2 regions of the Foliimonas ilicis genome follow, and region 2 is predicted to be linked to the other one. Evidence: riboswitches for the same ligand, from Rfam matches in the RefSeq annotation. Region 2 holds a riboswitch; the other holds the start of a gene.
What was found. A riboswitch is a leader RNA that binds a small molecule or an ion and turns the genes downstream of it on or off. The one in region 2 is predicted to bind S-adenosylmethionine.
Positions count from the first base shown of each region.

Region 1 (10,019 bases), on a different contig from region 2:
ATTTCGCAGGCGGCATCGCGGTCAATTCCTTGGGCCACAGCCATCCAAAGCTTGTTGCAGCGTTGACTGAGCAGGCCGCGAAGCTCTGGCATGTCTCCAATCTTTACCAGATTCCAGACCAGACACGGCTCGCCGAAAGGCTGGCTGACGCGACATTTGCCGACAAGGTGTTCTTCACCAACTCCGGTGCGGAAGCCATCGAATGCGCGATAAAGACCGCGCGCCGCTATCAATATGTAAGCGGCCACCCGGAGCGTTTCCGCACGATCACTTTCGAGGGCGCATTCCATGGCCGCACGCTGGCGACCATCGCCGCAGGCGGTCAGGCCAAATATCTGGAAGGCTTCGGCCCGAAGGCTGAAGGCTTCGATCAGGTTCCGTTCGACGATATCGACGCGGCCGAAAAGGCGATCACGCCTGAAACGGCGGCGATCATGCTTGAACCCATTCAGGGTGAGGGTGGTATTCGCCAGTTCCCGGCGCAGTCGCTGAAGCGCATTCGCGAGCTTTGCGACAAGCACGGCCTGCTGCTGATTTTCGACGAAGTTCAATGCGGCGTTGGACGTACCGGCAAGCTGTTCGCCTATGAATGGTCGGGTGTGACGCCGGACATCATGGCAATCGCCAAGGGCATCGGCGGCGGCTTCCCGGTCGGCGCATGCCTTGCGACGGACGAGGCCGCTAAAGGCATGACGGCGGGTATTCACGGCACGACCTTCGGCGGAAATCCGCTGGCCATGGCCGTCGGTAACGCCGTTCTCGACGTCGTTCTCGAAGACGGTTTCCTTGAGGAAGTGAACCGGAAGGCACTGCTTCTAAAGCAGGGTCTGGCAGGCATTGCCGATGAATATCCCGCGATTTTCGAGGGAATTCGCGGTTTTGGCCTTCTTCTTGGCCTGAAATGCAAGGTGCCGAACACGGCTCTTTTCGCCGCTCTGCGCGACGAAAAGCTTCTGGCCGTACCGGCGGGTGATAATGTCATCCGCTTGCTTCCGCCGCTTACCTCGACGGATGAGGACATCCGCGAAGCGCTGGACCGCATCGGCGCCGCTGCCGCAAAACTTTCCACCAAGGCGGCGTAGCCTGCGCAGATTGCCCTGTTACCGGGCTGAAAAAGGGACTTTATGACGAACGCCATTCGCCATTTCACCGATCTTTCCACCGTTTCCGCCGACGATCTGCGCGGAATGCTGCGAGACGCTTCGGCCCGCAAAGCCCGTCTCAAGGCCGGCGAGAAAAGCCGTCCGCTGGACGGCAAGGTTCTGGCGATGATTTTCGACAAGCCGTCGACCCGCACCCGCGTTTCCTTCGACGTCGGCATGCGCCAGCTCGGCGGCGAAACGATTATGCTGACCGGCACGGAAATGCAGCTTGGCCGCAGCGAGACGATTGCCGACACCGCCAAGGTTTTGTCGCGCTATGTCGATGCGATCATGATCCGCACGACCTCGCATGAGCGTCTGGTGGAACTGACCGAAAACGCCACCATTCCGGTGATCAACGGCCTGACCGACGATACGCATCCGTGCCAGATCATGGCCGACATCATGACGTTCGAAGAGCATCGCGGCAGCGTTTCGGGCCGCACCTTCGCCTGGGTCGGTGATGGCAACAACGTGCTGCATTCGCTTCTCGAAGCTTCCGCCCGGTTCAGCTTCAACCTGAACATCGCCGTGCCGGATGGCAGCGAGCCGGAGCAAAAGCATGTCGATTGGGCCAAGGCCAATGGCGGCGTGGTGAATTTCTTCGGCTCGGCCGAACAGGCGGTCAGCGATGTCGATTGCATTGTCACCGACACCTGGGTCTCGATGGGTCAGGAGCACCGCGCGCGCGGCCACAATGTTTTCCTGCCCTATCAGGTCAATGCAGATTTGATGAAACACGCGAAATCCGATGCGCTTTTCATGCACTGCCTGCCCGCGCATCGCGGCGAGGAAGTCACCGACGAAGTGATCGACGGGCCGAATTCGGTCGTCTTCGACGAGGCGGAAAATCGTCTCCATGCGCAGAAGGCCGTGCTGGCGTGGAGCCTCGGTGCTTGATCTAGCCGGGCACAATGCCTATCTGCCGGAAATCGAAATTCACATTCGTTTGAACGATTAACCGCGCGCGTTTTTGTTGACGCGTTGCGGGTGAGCGACGCATGCTTGCATAAAATGCCGTTCTAACGAGCTTTTGACAGGAACGATTCTGTGGCTGAAACCGAAAGAAAACTCGGCGAATTTGGCTTTGCCGGCGACGATCATGTGGTGCCCTTCGAGGTAGCCTCGCTCGATGTGCGTGGCCGCACGGTGCAGCTTGGACCGATGATCGACCAGATTCTGGCCCGCCATGACTACCCGGAACCCGTCGCGCAGCTTCTCGCAGAAGCCGCTACCATCACCGTGCTTCTCGGAACGTCGCTCAAATTCGACGGAAAATTCATTCTGCAGACGCGTTCGGACGGTCCGGTCGATCTGCTGGTTGCGGATTTTTCGACGCCGGGTTCGTTGCGCGCCTATGCCCGCTTCAATGCGGACAGGGTCGATGCGGCCGTGCAGGCCAAGGCTGCGACGCCCGCGCAATTGCTTGGCTCCGGCGTGCTGGCGCTGACCATCGATCAGGGGCCGAACACGCAGCCATATCAGGGCATCGTGCAGCTTGACGGCACGTCGCTTGAAGATGCCGCGCGCACTTATTTCAGGCAGTCGGAGCAGATCCCGACGGATGTGCGTCTGTCGGTCGCGAAGCTCGTCCAGCCTTCCGAGAAGGGCAATGTCGAGCAATGGCGCGCTGGCGGCATTCTCGCGCAGTTCCTGCCGCAAGCGCCGGAGCGTCTTCGCGTAGCGGATTTGCCGGGCGGCGATGGCGCGCCTGATGAGGAATACGTTGAAGTCGAGGACAATTCCTGGCGCGAATTGCTGGCGCTTACCTCGACCATCGAGCCCAGCGAACTTATCGACCCGACTGTCGGTGCCGAAAGGCTGCTCTACCGTCTGTTCAACGAGCATGGCGTGCGGGTGTTCGAAGGCGTCGAAGTGGCGGACGAATGCTCCTGCTCACGCGATCGCATCCGCGGCATTCTCGACGGCTTCTCCGCCGAAGAGATCCAGGACAGCGTGGAAGACGGCAAGATTCGCGTAAACTGCGAATTCTGCTCGAAGGAGTATGCGTTTGAGCCTTCGGAGTTTGCCGCGAAGGCGTAAGAGCCTTTCATTTTAGGTTGGGGGGAAAGCGCCCCCCTCTGTCCTGCCGGACATCTCCCCCACGGGTGGGGAGATTAGCCGTCCGCTGTCGATGGCGGCTAACTGGCGACGAAGTTTTGCGAAATCATAGATGAAATCTAATCTCCCCACCTGTGGGGGAGATGTCCGGCAGGACAGAGGGGGGCGCCTCGCGATTCCGTTAAAACAGGAAGCACCCTAACGCTCCGCAATGGCCGTCCCCGCCGCCCAGCCGGACGACCACGCCCACTGAAAATTATATCCGCCGAGCCAACCGGTCACATCCACCACTTCGCCGATGAAGTAGAGCCCATCGACGGTTTTCGCTTCCATCGTGCGCGAGTTCAGACCTGCCGTATCGACACCGCCGAGCGTCACTTCGGCGGTGCGGTATCCTTCCGATCCGATGGGGAACACCTCCCATCCCTGAACAATCGAGGCAATCGCCGCGAGCTTCTTGTCGCTGCACTCGCCCATCGTACCCGCCCAGCCATGCGCTTCGGCCAGATATGTCGCCAGCCGCTTGGGCAGGATTTCGCCGAGCGCGTTTGAGATACTTCGGCGGCCGTTTTCGCGTTTCGATGCGCATAGGGCTCCGAAAATGTCATCCTTGGGCAGAAACGCGATCTTTATCGGCTCTTTCTCGCGCCAATAGGACGAGATTTGCAAAATCGCCGGGCCGGAAAGGCCGCGATGCGTGAATAGCAGGGCCTCGTCGAAAGAGGTCTTGCCGTGCGAGACGCGGACATCTGCTGCGACGCCTGCGATTTCACGAAAGCTTGCCAGAACATCCTCACCGAATGTCAGCGGAACCAGTGCTGCGCGTGTTTCGGTCACAGCCAAATCGAACTGGCCCGCAATCTGGTAGCCAAGCCCCGTCGCGCCCATTTTCGGAATGGATTTGCCGCCGCAGGCGACAACGAAATACCTGCAGCGGATTTTTGCGGCGCCATCGCCGCCAAGCGTCACCGCAAATCCGTCTTCGGCCCGCTCAAGCCCTTCCAGCGTGGTCGCGAGCCGCAATTCGCAACCCGCGCTACGCATTTCGTCTAGCAGCATGGCGATAATGTCCTTGGCGGAATTATCGCAGAAAAGCTGCCCCAGTGTCTTTTCGTGGTAGGCGATGCGGTGTTTTTCGACCAGGGCGATGAAGTCGCGCTGCGTGTAGCGGCCAAGCGCGGATTTCGCAAAATGCGGATTACCTGAGAGAAAATTGCGCGCGCTGGTCCCGATATTCGTGAAATTGCAGCGCCCGCCGCCCGAAATCCGGATTTTCTCGCCGGGCGATTTCGCATGATCGACGATAAGCACACGCCCGCCGCGCGACGCAGCGTGGATCGCGCACATCATTCCCGCAGCACCTGCCCCCAGAACGACAGTGTCGAAAGTCTCAATCCGCATTGAATGTTGGTCCTAAATTCGGGAAGGCTCGCCCCTCATCCGCCTGCCGGCACCTTCTCCCCGCAAGCAGGGAGAAGGACGATGTCCTCAATGTTTCGCTTAGCATGTTGGAGTGAACCGGACGAACAAGATTTGCGCGGCGAACCCGCTTATCCCTTCTCCCCGTTTTTACGGGGAGAAGGTGCCGGCAGGCGGATGAGGGGCCACTGTCCTAATTCACCACGCGTCGCGCGCCGGGCAGATCCAGCGAAAACGCCGGTATCTCGATGTCGAAAACCTCGTCGCGCTCGTTCCGCATCGTGTAGAGCCCGGCCATGATGCCGGATGGCGTCGTGAGCGGGCAGCCGGATGTGTATTGATAGCTGTCGCCGGGGTCGAGTTCGGGCTGTTCGCCAACCACGCCCGCGCCCCGCACCTCTTCGACCGTACCGTTGCCATCCGTGATGCGCCAGTAGCGCGACATGAGCTGCACGGAATCGTTGGACTGATTGTCGATGGTGATCCGGTAGCCCCAGACGAAGCGGTTTTCAGCGGGAGACGACTGCTCTTCGAGATAGAAGGGCTGTACGACGACTGCGATGTTGCGCGTTACTGCGCGGTACATGGGCATGCTCCCGAAGGCTTTTGATAGACCGGGTTGTCCGATCTATCGTAATTCAGCCATCGTAAATCGGAATGTGACTTTCGCGTGATCAACCCGCTGCGCGCAACGCCTTCTCGACGTCCTGCAGCAGATCGTCCACGTCTTCGAGGCCGACCGAAATGCGCAGCGTGCCCGGATCGATGCCGAGCTCTTCGCGAGCCTCGTCGGTCAGGTTCTTATGCGTCGTGGTTGCCGGATGCGTGATCAGGCTTTTTGCATCGCCAAGATTGTTGGAGATTTTCATGATCTCCAGCGCGTTCTGGAATGCGAAGGCCGCTTTCTTTCCGCCCTTCACATTCAGGCAGATCAAAGTCGAGCCGCCGCTCATCTGCTTCCGGACCAGATCGGCCTGCGGATGGTCGGCGCGGCCCGGATAGATCACGCTTGCAACTTCGGAACGCTCGGCCAAAAAGTCGGCGATCTTGCCAGCACTTTCCGTCTGCTGACGAACGCGCAGCGGCAAGGTCTCCAGACCTTTCAACAGCGTCCATGCATTGAAAGGCGAAAGGCTGGGGCCGGTGTGGCGGAAATAATCGTGCAGGTTTTCGTCGATCCATTCCTTGTCGGAAAGGATCACGCCGCCGAGGCAGCGGCCCTGGCCGTCAATGTGCTTGGTGGCGGAATAGACGACGACATGCGCGCCGAGTTCCAGCGGCTTTTGCTGCAAAGGCGTTGCGAAGACATTGTCGACCACGAGCCGTGCGCCGACCGAGCGCGCGAGGCTTGCGACTGCGGCGACATCGACAACTTCAAGCGTCGGGTTGGTCGGGCTTTCGAAGAAGAAAAGCTTGGTGTTCGGGCGGACAGCCTTTTCCCAATTGGCGATGTCCTTGCCATCGACCAGCGTTGCCTCGATGCCGTATTTCGGCGCGAGTGTTTCGACGACCCAACGGCACGAGCCGAACAGCGCGCGCGCTGCAACGATGTGGTCGCCAGCCTTCAGGCCGCACAGAACGGCGGCGGTAACGGCCGCCATGCCGGAGGCGGTGGCGCGGGCGTCTTCCGCGCCTTCCAGGGCGCACATGCGCTTTTCGAACATATCGACGGTCGGGTTGGCGTAGCGCGAATAGATGAAACCGGGCTCTTCGCCCTTGAAGCGCGCTTCGGCAGCTTCGGCGGTTTCATAGACATAGCCTTGCGTGAGAAAAATAGCTTCGGACGTTTCGCCGAAACCGGAGCGCATCGTGCCTGCGTGAACGAGAGCGGTTTGAGGCTTCCAGTTGCGCTTGCTATCTGTCGTCATCGGTCCTGACCTAAATAAAAAAACCGGCCGCGAAAGTCGCACGCCGGTCTGTCAGCGGCCCTTTAGCGATTTGTTTAACGTGGCTGCAAGCCGACCGGCCAAATCACCACGGGATAACGTTTCTTTAGACCCCGACCATGCTTGCGTCAATCTTTGTCATCATTAAACCTTCCGCGACCATCATCGGAGCGAAGTTTTGCGGCAATCAGGAATTCTCCCGGATCAGGACATTGCAGGGCTGTTTCAGTCCGGCGCGCTGGCTGCACCCCGCGCGCTCGATACCGATCAGATCCAGCCCGCCAGCCTCGATCTGAGGCTCGGCGAAAAGGCGTGGCGGGTGCGCGCAAGCTTTCTGCCGGGACCGGGCAGCCTTGTTTCGGAAAAGCTCGACCGGCTGAAACTGCACGAGATCGACCTGACGGCAGGTGCGGTGCTGGAAACAGGCTGCGTCTATATCGTGCCGCTTCTGGAGGGACTTCAGCTTCCAACCAGCATTTCGGCCTCGGCAAATCCGAAAAGCTCGACCGGCCGTCTCGATATTTTCACGCGCGTCATGACCGACTTCGGACAGGAGTTCGACAAGATACCGGCGGGCTACACCGGCCCGCTTTATCTGGAAGTCAGCCCGCGCACATTCCCCATCGTCGTGCGCACCGGCTCGCGTCTTTCGCAGATACGTTTCCGCATCGGCAATGCGCTGCTTGGCGAAAGCGAATTGCAGGATTTGCATACGCAAGACATGCTCGTCGCTTCCGAACAGCCCAATATTTCGGGCGGCGGCATTGCGCTGTCGATCGACCTCAAGGGCGGTGAAAACGGCCTGATCGGTTATCGTGGCAAGCACCATACGAGCCTTGTCGATGTCGATGTGCGGGCCGCGCACGATCTGCACGAATTCTGGGAACCGCTCTACAATCGCGGCAGCGGTGAACTGATCCTCGATCCCGATGAATTCTACATTCTCGTTTCGCGCGAAGCGGTGCATGTGCCGCCATTATTTGCAGCGGAAATGACGCCCTTCGATCCGCTGGTCGGCGAATTCCGCGTTCACTATGCGGGTTTCTTCGACCCCGGCTTTGGCCACACGGCGGCAGGCGGCACGGGCAGCCGCGCAGTGCTGGAAGTGCGCAGCCATGAGGTGCCGTTCATTCTGGAACACGGCCAGATCGTCGGACGACTGGTCTATGAGCACATGCTGTCGCGACCGAAGGCGCTTTACGGGCTGGATCTCGGCTCGAACTATCAGGCACAGGGCCTGAAACTGTCGAAGCATTTTCGGGCTTAGAACTTATTTTTAAATAGAAACGTTGGCGGGACAGCACCCCCCTCTGCCCTGCCGGGCATCTCCCCCTCAAGGGTGGAGATTACCCCGTCATCAACGCACGGTACGAATTGCTGACGTTGCAGAATGAAGGTGGAGGATCGTGTCAGCCAATCTCCACCCTTGAGGGGGAGATGGCCGGCAGGCCAGAGGGGGGTGCCTCGCGATTCCATCGAAACAGGAATTATTCTAGAAACGGCTGGAGCGGGTAGCGGGAATCGAACCCGCGCGATCAGCTTGGGAAGCTGACAAGCTACCATTACATCATACCCGCACAGACGATCATTTATCACGCGCGGCGCGAGCGTCGCAATGGAAATTCAGATGCGCTCCGCTTGATGCGAGCGGCTGCTTTGCGTATGTGCAGGGGCGCATTATTAAACTTGGAGAATGCCATGTCCGGACTGACGCGTTTTCTGGGAGACACCCCGCTCAGGGTCTTGCTCAAGCTGGTCGTCGTCTCGTTTCTGGTCGGTATCGTCATGAATACGTTCGGCTGGTATCCGATGGACGTTCTGCACGGCGTTCGCGATTTCATCCTGCGCATCTGGAATATGGGCTTCGCAGCGCTTGGCCGCTTCGGCGACTATTTCGTGATCGGTGCGGTGATCGTCGTCCCGGCCTTCATCCTGCTCAGGCTTTTCAGCTACCGCCGCTGACCGGTCCGGCATAGCGGTCGGCGATTTCGAACAGGATCGCATGGCGCGCGGCAAGCGTCGGCAGGTCGTTGGAATAGCCGCCGCCGAGCACACCGCAAACCGGTACGCCGCGACCGCGAAAATGCCCGATCACCAGATCGTCGCGTTTTCTCAAACCCTCATCCGTCATGGCCAGCCGTCCAAGGCGGTCGTCGCGATGGGGATCGACGCCTGCATTGTAGAACACGAAGTCCCATTTCCCCTGATGCGAAATCGTATGAAGTGCCGTGTCGAGCCGTGACAGATAGGCTTCGTCGTCCGTCTGGTCGGCCAGAGCAATATCTAGATCAGACGCGATCTTGCGCACCGGATAATTCCTTTCCGCATGCATGGAAAAGGTGAAAACCCGGTCGTGCTTTGCCAGAATATCGGCCGTTCCATCGCCTTGATGGACGTCGAGATCGACAATCAGGATTTTCTTCGCCAGTTTTTCCGAAATCAGCACCAGTGCTGCGACCGCAACGTCGTTGAAGGTGCAAAAGCCTGCGCCATGCGCGCGCTTGGCGTGATGGCTGCCGCCAGCCGTGTTGCAGGCAAGGCCATGTTCCAGCGCCAGCCGTGCGGCGAGGATCGTTCCGCCAGCGGCGAGCAGTGCGCGGCGCGAGACGCGCTCATTGATCGGAAAGCCGATCTCGCGTTCGATTTTTTCCGGCACCTTGCAGGAAATAACCTGCTCGACATAGGCGGGCTCATGGGCGAATTCGAGCCATTCAGAACGTGCGGGCGCAGGCACATGCAGGAAGCCGGGATGGACCAGCGCCAATTCGTGCAGCCGCTCCATAAGCATCGAATATTTGCCCATTGGAAATCTATGCGCCACAGGGAAGGCGGCGTCGTAGTCCGGGTGATGAACGATGTGAAGCGGCATTAGAACAGGGAGAAGATCATCATGCCAGCGAAGGCTATGAGCAGCACGATGTAAAACGGGCGGAAGAGATAGAAACGCTGCCAATTCGTGAGGCCGAGAGCATTGATATAAACGCGCTCATCAAGCTTCACATTGTCCATGCCGCTATCGACGGAAAAATCACCTCCATTATTCTTATAAAATCGGTATTCCCTGACCTGCGCGATAATCTGGTGAGCGGCTAGAAGGCCGACCGCCACGAACGCTGCTGAAAAAAGCAAGATTTCCAATAATAGCATAACGGGAAAACTCCTCTTTAATCCGTAGGACAGGGAAAAATAGCGGCCAGTCCTTCAATCACCAATGTCGATGCTCTCTCTTTGAGGCGCTCTGGCGTGACGATCCGAAGATGGGTGTATACGCGGTCTGCAAGCTCATGAGGGAGAACCGATCCGGCCCCACACCACCCCGTCCCGCTGGTAGCATCCGCCACCCCAGCTATATAAGCACCACCGCGAGCGCCCGACTTGATACGGCCAGCCTCGCTCCGTAGAGCGCCATCATCGGACTTTCCTTCGAGCGCCTTGATCAGCTCCGTCCCGCTGATTATCCAGTCGCGGGCCTCATCGTTGCCAGATTCTGCCGACGCAACATTGATAGCCA
Region 1 covers NZ_JBDUUH010000008.1:215,088-225,106, forward strand. Annotated here, with positions in the region: gene ABFT80_RS18230 (aspartate aminotransferase family protein) at 1-1,082, shown strand, start outside; gene argF (ornithine carbamoyltransferase) at 1,125-2,042, shown strand; gene ABFT80_RS18240 (Hsp33 family molecular chaperone) at 2,193-3,185, shown strand; gene ABFT80_RS18245 (BaiN/RdsA family NAD(P)/FAD-dependent oxidoreductase) at 3,402-4,598, opposite strand; gene apaG (Co2+/Mg2+ efflux protein ApaG) at 4,816-5,208, opposite strand; gene ABFT80_RS18255 (O-succinylhomoserine sulfhydrylase) at 5,297-6,490, opposite strand; SAM riboswitch at 6,533-6,610, opposite strand; gene ABFT80_RS18260 (2'-deoxycytidine 5'-triphosphate deaminase) at 6,687-7,775, shown strand; tRNA gene ABFT80_RS18265 (tRNA-Gly) at 8,012-8,085, opposite strand; gene ABFT80_RS18270 (DUF6460 domain-containing protein) at 8,207-8,470, shown strand; gene ABFT80_RS18275 (histone deacetylase family protein) at 8,454-9,377, opposite strand; gene ABFT80_RS18280 (hypothetical protein) at 9,311-9,601, shown strand; gene ABFT80_RS18285 (Rap1a/Tai family immunity protein) at 9,673-10,019, opposite strand, start outside.
Region 1: it holds a riboswitch for S-adenosylmethionine, as region 2 does, so the genes downstream of both, ABFT80_RS18255 (O-succinylhomoserine sulfhydrylase) here and metX (homoserine O-acetyltransferase MetX) in region 2, are expected to answer to the same signal.

Region 2 (10,019 bases):
GGAACCACATCGTCGGCGCGCTTCTTGGCCTTGCGGGTACGTTCCTCATCGTCACCAAGGGCGGCGGGCTGGCATTCGAAAGCCGCTACGTCTTCGGCTATGCGATGGCTGCCGTCTGTGCGTTTTTGTGGTCGGGCTATTCGCTGCTGTCGCGGCGATTCCCCTCCGTGCCGACGAGCATCGTGACGTGGTTTTGCGCAGCGACGTCAATTCTCTCGCTGATCTGCCATCTGGCACTTGAGACCACAGTGCTGCCAGCGACTACCGGGCAATGGCTGGCGGTGCTGGGCCTTGGCCTGATGCCGGTTGGCGCTGCCTTCTATGCGTGGGATCACGGCGTCAAACGCGGCAATATTCAGGTGCTGGGCGCCGCCAGCTATGCCGCGCCGCTGCTTTCGACATTGGTGCTGATCGGCGCCGGGTTCGCCGAGCCGTCATGGCGCATTTTCGCCGCCTGCCTTCTCATCACAGGCGGCGCGACACTTGCGGCCAAGTCGCTTTTGTTTCGGAAAAAATCAGCAGCTACGGCTTAAAAATTGTCTTTCCGTTTGCGGATTTCAGCAAAAACAGCGTCGTCGGACGCGTTTTCCAGCCCAAGATTGGCGCGAATTTGCGAATCGTCCCAGCGAAGGAAAGGATTCGTCGCGAGCTCTTCGCCAATCGTTGTCGGCAAGGTCATTTCGCCCGCTGCGCGTTGAGCGTCGATTTTCTTGGCGCGTGTCTGCAATTCGGAATTTCCGGGATCGATCGTCAGCGCGAACCGCGCATTCGTCTGCGTATATTCATGTCCGCAATAAACGACCGTCTCCGGCGGCAGGGCTGCCAGCTTGCGCAGGGACTTCAGCATCACCTCCGGGCCACGTTCCAGAAGCCTGCCGCAGCCTAGCGCAAACAGCGTATCGGCGGTGAAGGCGAGCTTGGCTGACGGGATATGGTAGGAGATATGGCCCGCCGTATGCCCCGGCGTGTCGATTACTTTGATCTCATGTTTGCCGAATGGGATGATCGATCCTTCGCTGACACTCTCGTCTATCCCCGGAATCTTGTCATCCTCATCCTTGGGACCAATAATTTTCAGGCCAAATTTTTCTTTCAGAGCAAGATTTGCCTCGACATGGTCCTTGTGGTGATGGGTGATCAGCAGCAGATCAGGCTTCCAGCCGGTGCGCTCGATTGCCGCGACGATAGGGCCTTCTTCCGGCGCGTCGATGATCGCGGTGCGTCCGCTTTCCTCATCATGCATGAGAATGCCGAAATTATCGCTCCGGCATATGAACTGCTCGATCCTGATCGCCATAAAACTCTCCTTTGATGCCGCTACAGATAGGTCGCAGGCCGTTCAATGTCACCTGTCGCTTGATGTGGATGCCAGCCACGGCTACCGTCCCGCCATGCATTCCGACATTATCGACCTTCGATCTTTTTACAGCACGACGCTTGGCCGGATGGCCGAGCGGTCGATTTCCATGGGGCTTTCCTCTGTCTGGGACAATCTGCCCAATGAGAGGCTCGTCGGCCTTGGTTACACGCTGCCATGGCTCGAGCGCTTCGGGTCGGATGCCGAGCGTGTGTTTTCGTTCATGCCGGGTACGCAAGGGGCGGTGCGCTGGCCACAGGTAGGCAAATCGGCAACCGCGCTGGTGTTCGATGAGGAGCTGCCGCTGGTCGATGCATCAATAGACAGAATGCTGCTGGTTCATTCGCTGGAACATGCGGAAAGTCCGCGCGAGACGTTGAAGGAAATCTGGCGCGTGCTTTCACCTGCTGGTCGCGTGGTGATCGTCGTTCCGAACCGGCGCGGGGTCTGGGCGCGATTCGAGCATACGCCCTTCGGCACCGGTCGTCCGTTTTCGCGCGGGCAGCTCAATGAATTGCTTAGGGAAACCAATTTTACGCCGTCGGGCTGGTCCGACGCGCTGTATTTTCCGCCATCGCGCCGCCGCTTCATGATGAGATTCCATCCGCTCACGGAGCGGGCGGGCAGGCGGCTTTGGCCGATTTTCTCAGGCGTCATCATCGTCGAGGCGCAGAAGCGGCTTTATCAGGGACTGCCCGTCACACAGCGGGCATCGCGGCGTGTTTTCATGCCGGTGCTCACGCCGCAAGGTGCGTCGCATGCCATGGTACGGGTTACAAAACGCAGGAACAGGATGGAGGTTGAATCATGAAAATTCTACACAGGGTATCGCTTGCCGGGCTTTTGCTTATCGGCGCGGGCTCTATGGCATCTGCCGATGATGCCTACGACAAGTGCATCAATGACAGCGACGGCACCAATACGGCCTGGGGCGAGTGCGGCGGCGCCTTCATGAAGCGCGAGGACGACAAACTCAACACGACATGGAAGCGGGTTTTCGCGCTGACCTCCGACCAGACCAAGACCGATCTTCTGGCCGAGCAGCGCGCCTGGGTGCAGTTTCGGGAAGCTGCGTGCCAATTCTATGCGAATGGCGACAGCGGTCGTGAAGGACAGGTGCTGAGCTACCCCGCCTGCGTTGCAGGTGTGATCGCAGACCGCACGGAGGCGCTTGAAGGCTACGAAGAGGATTTGAAGCCGATCTAATTTTTGTTTTTGTTACGCGATCCCGGGCATGGGCGTGACATTGACTTGGATGGTGTCCCCGCAGGAAGTCCGAACGAAGATGTAGGTAGAATGCAAGATGATCCGATCGAGGAGCTTCAGGCTCTGATAGAAAGACTATGGGCCAGAACTGGCCTTGGTAACTGCGTACAGATCGCCAGAAGCCGCCAAGACGATGGTTCTGCACACGTGGAAGTTGTCGTTGATCGCTATGACCTCGTGATTACAGAACGAGGCAATGACCTCGACCGAATAGCAGGGCTTTCCGTTTCTGACGCGGCGAGATGGTTCTTAATGGGTATGGCCGAGCGGCATGCTCAAAAGGCTGAGCTGCAAAACAGGGTCGCTCCTGAAGATGCATCGCCACTTCTTAGCGGCATCGATGACGACGGATATTCCCGCTGGAACTGGATGGCACCGGCAATCGAAACGATGAGCCGAATCTCGCCACAGCTCGGTGATTGGATGATTCAGGAATACGAGGTGGTACTGCGCCGCGCGCCGCTTGCAGACTATGAAAGACGGAATGCTCGATATCCGCTGCCGCCAGCATTCAAATGACCAATTTTGAGCCGAAGCGGACAAACGTCCCGTCTCAAAACTCCTGAAGCCAGCAACTTTTCGGGGCGTGGTTTACCTCTTCAGCAAAAACACTGCCTGCTGGCCGAAGAAATTCCAGAACCACCACGGCATGGAAAATCCAATTTTCTGGCCGTTGCCATCCAGTGCGGTCGCGCGTTCGACTTTTGCGCCGACCTCGTCGCAAAGGCCGATGAAATCGCGGATCGTGCAGAAATGGATGTTGGGCGTATCGTACCACGAATAGGGCAGGTCTTTCGTCACCGGCATGCGGCCCTTGAAGAACAGGGACAGCCTCACGCGCCAATGCCCGAAATTGGGGAATGACACGATGGCACGATCGCCGATGCGCAGAAGATGGTCGAGAACGGCCTTTGGGTCGCGTGTGGCCTGCAGCGTTTGCGACAGGATGACGAAGTCGAACCCTTTGTCCGAATAGAAAACGAGGTCCTTATCGGCATCGCCCTGAATGACCGAAAGTCCGCGCGCGACGCATTTGTTGACGCCGCGCTGGGAAATTTCGACGCCGCGGCCATCCACACTCTTCGTGGTTTGCAGCAGTTCCAGCAGATCGCCATTGTCGCAGCCTACGTCGAGCACCTTGGCTCCGGGCGTGATGAAATTGGCGATGACTTCGAGATCGACGCGTTGTGCGGTGTTCACGCTCATGATTGTTCCAATCCACGCGCCCGCGCTGCGGAGCGCAGGAAGCCGTTGATGGCCGCGAAAAGCTCCGGCTCGTCGAGCAGGAAGGCGTCGTGGCCGCGGTCGGTTTCGATTTCCACGAAGGAGACGGAAGCACCGGCAGCATTCAGCGCATGCACGATCCTGCGGCTCTCTTCGGTGGGGAAGAGCCAGTCGCTGGTGAAAGATACGAGGCAGAAGCGCGTCTGCGTTTTGCCGAATGCGTCGGCCAGTCTGCCGCCATGGTCTGCCGCAAGGTCGAAATAATCCATCGCCCGCGTCATGTAGAGATAGGAATTGGCATCGAAACGGTCGACGAATGTCATGCCCTGATGGCGCAGATAGGATTCAATCTGGAAATCCGCATCGAAACCGAAAGTCGGCTTGATCCGGTCCTGAAGATTGCGCCCGAATTTGCGATGCAGCGCGCTTTCGGAGAGATAGGTCACGTGAGCGGCCATGCGGGCGACCGCGAGGCCCTTTTCGGGCCGCGTGCCTGCTTCCAGATAGGTTCCGCCGTTCCAGTCGGGATCGGCCATGACGGCCTGTCTGCCGACCTCATGAAACGCGATGTTCTGCGAGGAATGCCGCGCACCGGTTGCGATCGGCAGCGCCGAGAATACGCGCTCCGGGTAGCTTGCCGCCCATTCCAGAACCTGCATGCCGCCCATCGAGCCGCCAACGACGGCAAATAGCTGATCGATGCCGAAATGATCGACCAGCATGGCCTGCGCGCGCACCATGTCGCGAATGGTGATGACTGGAAGGTCGAGCCCATAGGGACGGCCGGTCTGCGGGTTGATGGAGGCGGGGCCGGTGGAACCCAGACAGCCGCCGATGACATTGGAGCAGATGACGAAGAAGCGATCCGTATCGATGATCTTGCCGGGGCCGATCAGCACGTCCCACCAGCCGGGCTTGCCGGTGACGGGGTGGATGTTGGCGACGTGCTGGTCGCCGGTCAGCGCATGACAGATCAGCACCGCGTTCGATTTCGCCGCGTTCAATTCGCCATAGGTCTGGTATGCGATCTGGAACGGTGAAAGCAGCGTGCCCGCTTCAAGCTTCAGCGGCTTGTCCATACCGAAGCTCAGCACCGGCGAGGCTGGCGCGGTGGCCTGATCGTTATTGGTTTTGCGAGGGCGCGAAGCCGCCATGACAATTGTCCTGCCTTGCGATTTCTGTTTCCGGAAAAACAAAAACCGGCATCGCTAAGCAACGCCGGTTACAGATCGCAAACGGCCCTTTAGCGAATTGTTTTACGTGGCTGCAAGCCGACCGGCCAAATCACCACGGATCCTGCCAAGGCTTTTAAGGCTGGCGGCCCTTTGCGTCAACGGGAAAGCTTTGATAGAGCAGGCCTCCAACTCTGAAGGAACAAGGTCATGACACAAGCGCAGCGCCCCCAGCCGAAACCCGGTGTGATGGACATCGCTGCCTATATGCCGGGAAAGAGCGCCGCGCCGCATGGTGTCTCCAAGGTCCACAAGCTGTCTTCCAACGAAAGTCCGCTCGGACCTTCGCCCAAGGCTGTCGAGGCCGTTCAGAACCTGGCGGCGAGGCTCGAATACTACCCCGATGGTTCGGCAAGCAAATTGCGCGCGGCTATCGCGCAGGCGCATGGCCTGAACGCGGATAACATCATCTGCTCGAATGGCTCGGATGAGGTGATAGGGCTGCTTGCGCAGACCTATCTGCAGCCCGGCGATGAGGGCATTTTCACCGAACACGGTTTTCTGGTCTACAAGATCTACATTCAGGCTGCGGGCGGCGTTCCGGTCGTTGCCAAGGAAACCGATGAGACTGCGGATGTCGATGCGATCCTCGCAACGGTGAGCGAGCGCACGAAAATCGTCTTCCTCGCAAACCCGAACAATCCGACCGGCACCTATATTCCTTTCAGCGAAGTGCGCAGGCTGCATGCAGCGCTGCCACCGCATGTGCTTCTGGTGCTCGATGCGGCTTATGCCGAATATGTGCGCCGCAATGATTATGAGTCCGGTATCGAACTGGTCTCGTCATCGCAGAATGTCGTGATGACGCGGACTTTCTCGAAGATTTACGGGCTTGGCGGCGCGCGCGTCGGCTGGGCTTATGCGCCCGCGCATATCATCGATGCGCTGAACCGCATGCGCGGCCCCTTCAACGTGAATGCAGCGGCAATCGCGGCTGGCGTTGCGGCGGTCGAAGATCGCGCGCATTTCGAAGCGGCAGTTACTCATAATGAAAAATGGCTCGGCTGGCTCTCGCAGGAGCTTGGCGCGCTTGGGCTTCGGCTGACGCCGAGCGTTGGGAACTTCCTGCTGATCCATTTCCCGGAAAATGAGAAGCATTCTGCGGCGAAGGCGGACGATTATCTGTCTGCGCGAGGCTATATTCTGCGCCGGGTGACCGCATACGGTTTCCCGAACGCGCTTCGCATGACCGTTGGCACCGAAGAAGCAAATCGCGGTGTCGTCTCAGCCCTCGCAGAATTCCTGAAAAGCTAGATCACATGTCCGAACCACTCTTCAACAAGATAGCCCTGATCGGCATAGGGCTCATCGGCTCGTCGCTTGCGCGCGTCATTCGTCGCGAAAATCTGGCGGGTCACATCGCAATTTCCACCCGCAGCGCAGAAACGCTTGGGCGGGCGGAAGAACTCCGCTTGGGCGATTCCTATTCGCAGGATGCGAAAGAAGCCGTCCGCGATGCCGATCTGATCATCGTTTCGGTTCCGGTGGGTGCTTCCGGCGCGGTTGCTGCAGAAATCGCACCGGCGCTCAAGCCGGGCGCGATCGTCACCGATGTCGGCTCCACCAAGGCGTCCGTCATCGCGCAGATGACGCCGCATATCCCGCAAGGCGTGCACTTTATCGCCGGGCACCCGCTGGCGGGCACGGAAAAATCCGGCCCCGATGCAGGCTTTGCCGAATTGTTCGAAAACCGCTGGTGCATTCTGACGCCCGAGCCGGATGCAGATGCGGATGCCATCGAGCGTCTGTCGGAATTCTGGCGGCGCTGCGGCTCCAACATCGACACGATGGACCCGGCGCATCACGACATGGTGCTGGCCATCGTTTCGCATCTTCCGCACATCATCGCCTACAATATCGTCGGCACGGCGGATGATCTGGAAGCCGTGACCAAGTCCGAGGTGATCAAATATTCAGCCTCGGGCTTTCGCGATTTCACACGTCTGGCCGCGTCCGACCCGACCATGTGGCGCGACGTATGCCTGCATAACAAGGATGCGATCCTCGAAATGCTGGCGCGGTTTTCGGAGGATCTGGCCTCGCTTCAGCGTGCGATTCGATGGGGCGACGGGGACAAGCTGTTCGAGATATTCACCAGAACCCGCACGATCCGCCGTTCGATCATCGAGGCCGGTCAGGAAACCGATGCGCCGGACTTTGGCCGTCAGGCGCTGTCGCATCCCGAAAAAGGCTGATCTTTTTCGCATGTCGTTTTCCCGAAACCGGTTCCCACTTTCGGGCAACATGCTTATGGCTGAACCGGCGGGATCGATCCCAGCGAGATAAAGCCGATGGAGGCCTGCCCCTTGACGATCGTCAGGGGGATCGATGGCGCGTTGCCTAGAAAGCCCAGCGCCGAGGATGCGTTTCTGATCTGGCGTCTATATTCGGGCAGAATATCTCCAATCACGCTTGCTATGCCTTTCGGGTCGCGAATCGCGATGTTCAGGCTGGCGTCGATCAACCCATCCTGATCGATTGAAAACGGTCCGCTCAGCGCCAGCCCGGTTTCCGGGCCGGTGGTCAGCGTCAATGTGCGGATGGTGCCGGACTGGCCTCGCATGCTGCGTACATCCTGCAGCAGAAGCTGCGCGCCATTGGTGAGGGTCACGTCGCTCTCGCTGGAAAGCGGCGGCAGAGCGCGTCCTTCGACCAGGCTGGGATCGAGCGCGAGGTTCACGAAGTTTCCGGCAAGGTCGAGATCGGCGGCGTTCGGGCGCATATGCCACTCGAAGGTTTCCGCGGTCAGAATGCGCTTTTCGCCACCCGGCTCCGTTGCCGTAAGTTCCTGCCCCTCGACCGAAATTCTTTGCGGCAAAGGCTGGGCCAGCCTCATGCTGGAGCGCAGATTCTTCCAGTTCAATTCAAGCGGCGGCGCTTGCGGCAGATCGATCCTGGCAGGCCCGTCAAGCTCTGCAATCAGGCGCATCGGGTCGTAAATCTGGCCGGCGGAGCGGAAATTTCCCGCCGATGCCATGATGCCGTTATTGGCGTCTTCGAAAGAAACCTGCTCGCAGAATATGCCGATGCGAAACGGATAGCCGCGCGCTGTCGAATTGGTGCATTCGGCTTTCACGCCGTCATGATTGAGCGATGCGATCACTGCGCGGGAGGTTGTTTCCAGCCGGTCGGCCAGATAGAACCAGACCCCGGAATAGCCGACTGCGAGCAGGGCTGCGAAGACACCCAGAAACAGAATTCGGCGGCTGTAGCTTTTCGCAGGACGGTCTTCAAAGGTCATCAGGCGGCTTTCGAACTTGGTCGCGGCCCGTGTGCCGCAAATTTTGTCTGGCGTTGGATATGGGCGATTTTTGGGTTTTTGGCTATGGCTCGCTGATCTGGCGTCCGGGTTTCGCGCATGTCGAGACGCGCCGCGCCCGTTTGCATGGCTTTCGTCGATCTTTATGCGTGAAGTCCGTCGTTCATCGCGGCACGCCGCAAAGGCCGGGGCTTGTGCTTGGGCTGGATCGTGGCGGCTCCTGCGTCGGTCTGGCGTTTCGGGTGCCGGGCGATTTGCATGACGAGGTGATTGCCTATCTGCGCGCGCGCGAACTCGTCACCAATGTCTATCTGGAACGAACGCTGCCTGTGCGGCTCGATGGGGGCGGGATCGTGCATGCGGTCGCCTATGTGGTGGATCGCCGCCACGACCAGTATGCGGGCGGCCTCGACGATCTGGACGCCGCCTCCATCGTGCAGGGCGCCAAGGGGCAATCCGGCGCGAATGAGGATTATGTGCTCAATACGATCGAGCATCTTCAGGCGCTCGGCATTCGTGACCATTGGCTGGAACGCGTCGCCAGCCGCATCAAGGTTTAGAGCTCGCCCAGTTCCTGCAAGCGCTTGATCGCTGTTGGCGGCATTAGCGGCGGGTTCTCCGAGCGTGCGGCTTCGATCAGCAATGCGTCGCAAGCGGCCTCTGTTTCCGAGATTAGCCTGCGCATGAATTCTTCTTTTTCCAGACCGGCTTCGATGGGTGGCAGGAAGCGCGCCTTGATCGTTCCGGGATAGCGCAGGAATTTGCGGCGAGGCCAGTAAAGCCCGGCGACATGGGCCACCGGAACAACGGGCATTCCCAATTGGGTATAAAGCTCGACGATGCCCCATTTGTAGGCTGGCTCTGCACCCGGCGGGCGGCGCGTGCCTTCAGGATAGATGATGAGTTGGCGGTCGTTGGCCATTTCGCGCTTGGTCGCGATGGTTACGGCTTTCAGCGCCTTTGAGCGGCTGCCGCGATTGACCGGGATCATGCGCATTTTCATGATGTACCAGCCGAAAAACGGAATCCATGTCAGCTCGCGCTTCAAAATGTAGAGCGGGTCGCGCAGATACGGGAAAAACGCCATCGTATCCCAGAAGGACTGGTGCTTCGGAGCCAGTATGAACGAGCCTTCGGGCAGGTTTTCCTGTCCGGTGATCTCGCTTTTCGTACCTGCGATCTTTTCCTGAAACCAAAGGCTGGTTTTCGACCAGAATTTCGGGACGAACCATGCGCGATGGCGTGGCGACAGAAAATAATAGGGCGTGAACACGATCATCAGAACGATCAAATTCAGATAGAAAACGATGTTGAACGCCACCGAGCGGAGTTGGAGCATGAAAAAATGCCTGATTGTGATGCTTCAGCGTTCGTGACACCGCAGCCGCCGATGTTCAAGCCCAAGCTTGGGATTTTACGGTGATCAGCCGTTCGTTGGCGAGCCTGCGATGACCAATCCATCGGAGGTTCCGCGAACCGGAATGTACCCGCGCACAAGAGCACCGAGGAATTTCAAATATTCGGTGAAGATAACGCGAATCGCCGCCGGTTTGGTCATCCAGTTGCCGTTGTCGAGCTTTGTGTTGACGACCGGGTAAGGGCGCAGTTCCGCATTGCCGACGAAGCGGCCCATTTCCAGAAGGCTGCGCGGCATGTGGTAATTGTTGGTCACGATCAGCAC
Region 2 covers NZ_JBDUUH010000001.1:797,643-807,661, forward strand. Annotated here, with positions in the region: gene yddG (aromatic amino acid exporter YddG) at 1-533, shown strand, start outside; gene gloB (hydroxyacylglutathione hydrolase) at 530-1,297, opposite strand; gene ABFT80_RS04005 (class I SAM-dependent methyltransferase) at 1,392-2,168, shown strand; gene ABFT80_RS04010 (lysozyme inhibitor LprI family protein) at 2,165-2,563, shown strand; gene ABFT80_RS04015 (hypothetical protein) at 2,654-3,142, shown strand; gene metW (methionine biosynthesis protein MetW) at 3,215-3,829, opposite strand; gene metX (homoserine O-acetyltransferase MetX) at 3,826-5,001, opposite strand; SAM riboswitch at 5,071-5,148, opposite strand; gene hisC (histidinol-phosphate transaminase) at 5,230-6,333, shown strand; gene ABFT80_RS04035 (prephenate/arogenate dehydrogenase family protein) at 6,339-7,274, shown strand; gene ABFT80_RS04040 (DUF2125 domain-containing protein) at 7,328-8,320, opposite strand; gene ABFT80_RS04045 (gamma-glutamylcyclotransferase) at 8,380-8,898, shown strand; gene ABFT80_RS04050 (lysophospholipid acyltransferase family protein) at 8,895-9,677, opposite strand; gene ABFT80_RS04055 (YdcF family protein) at 9,762-10,019, opposite strand, start outside.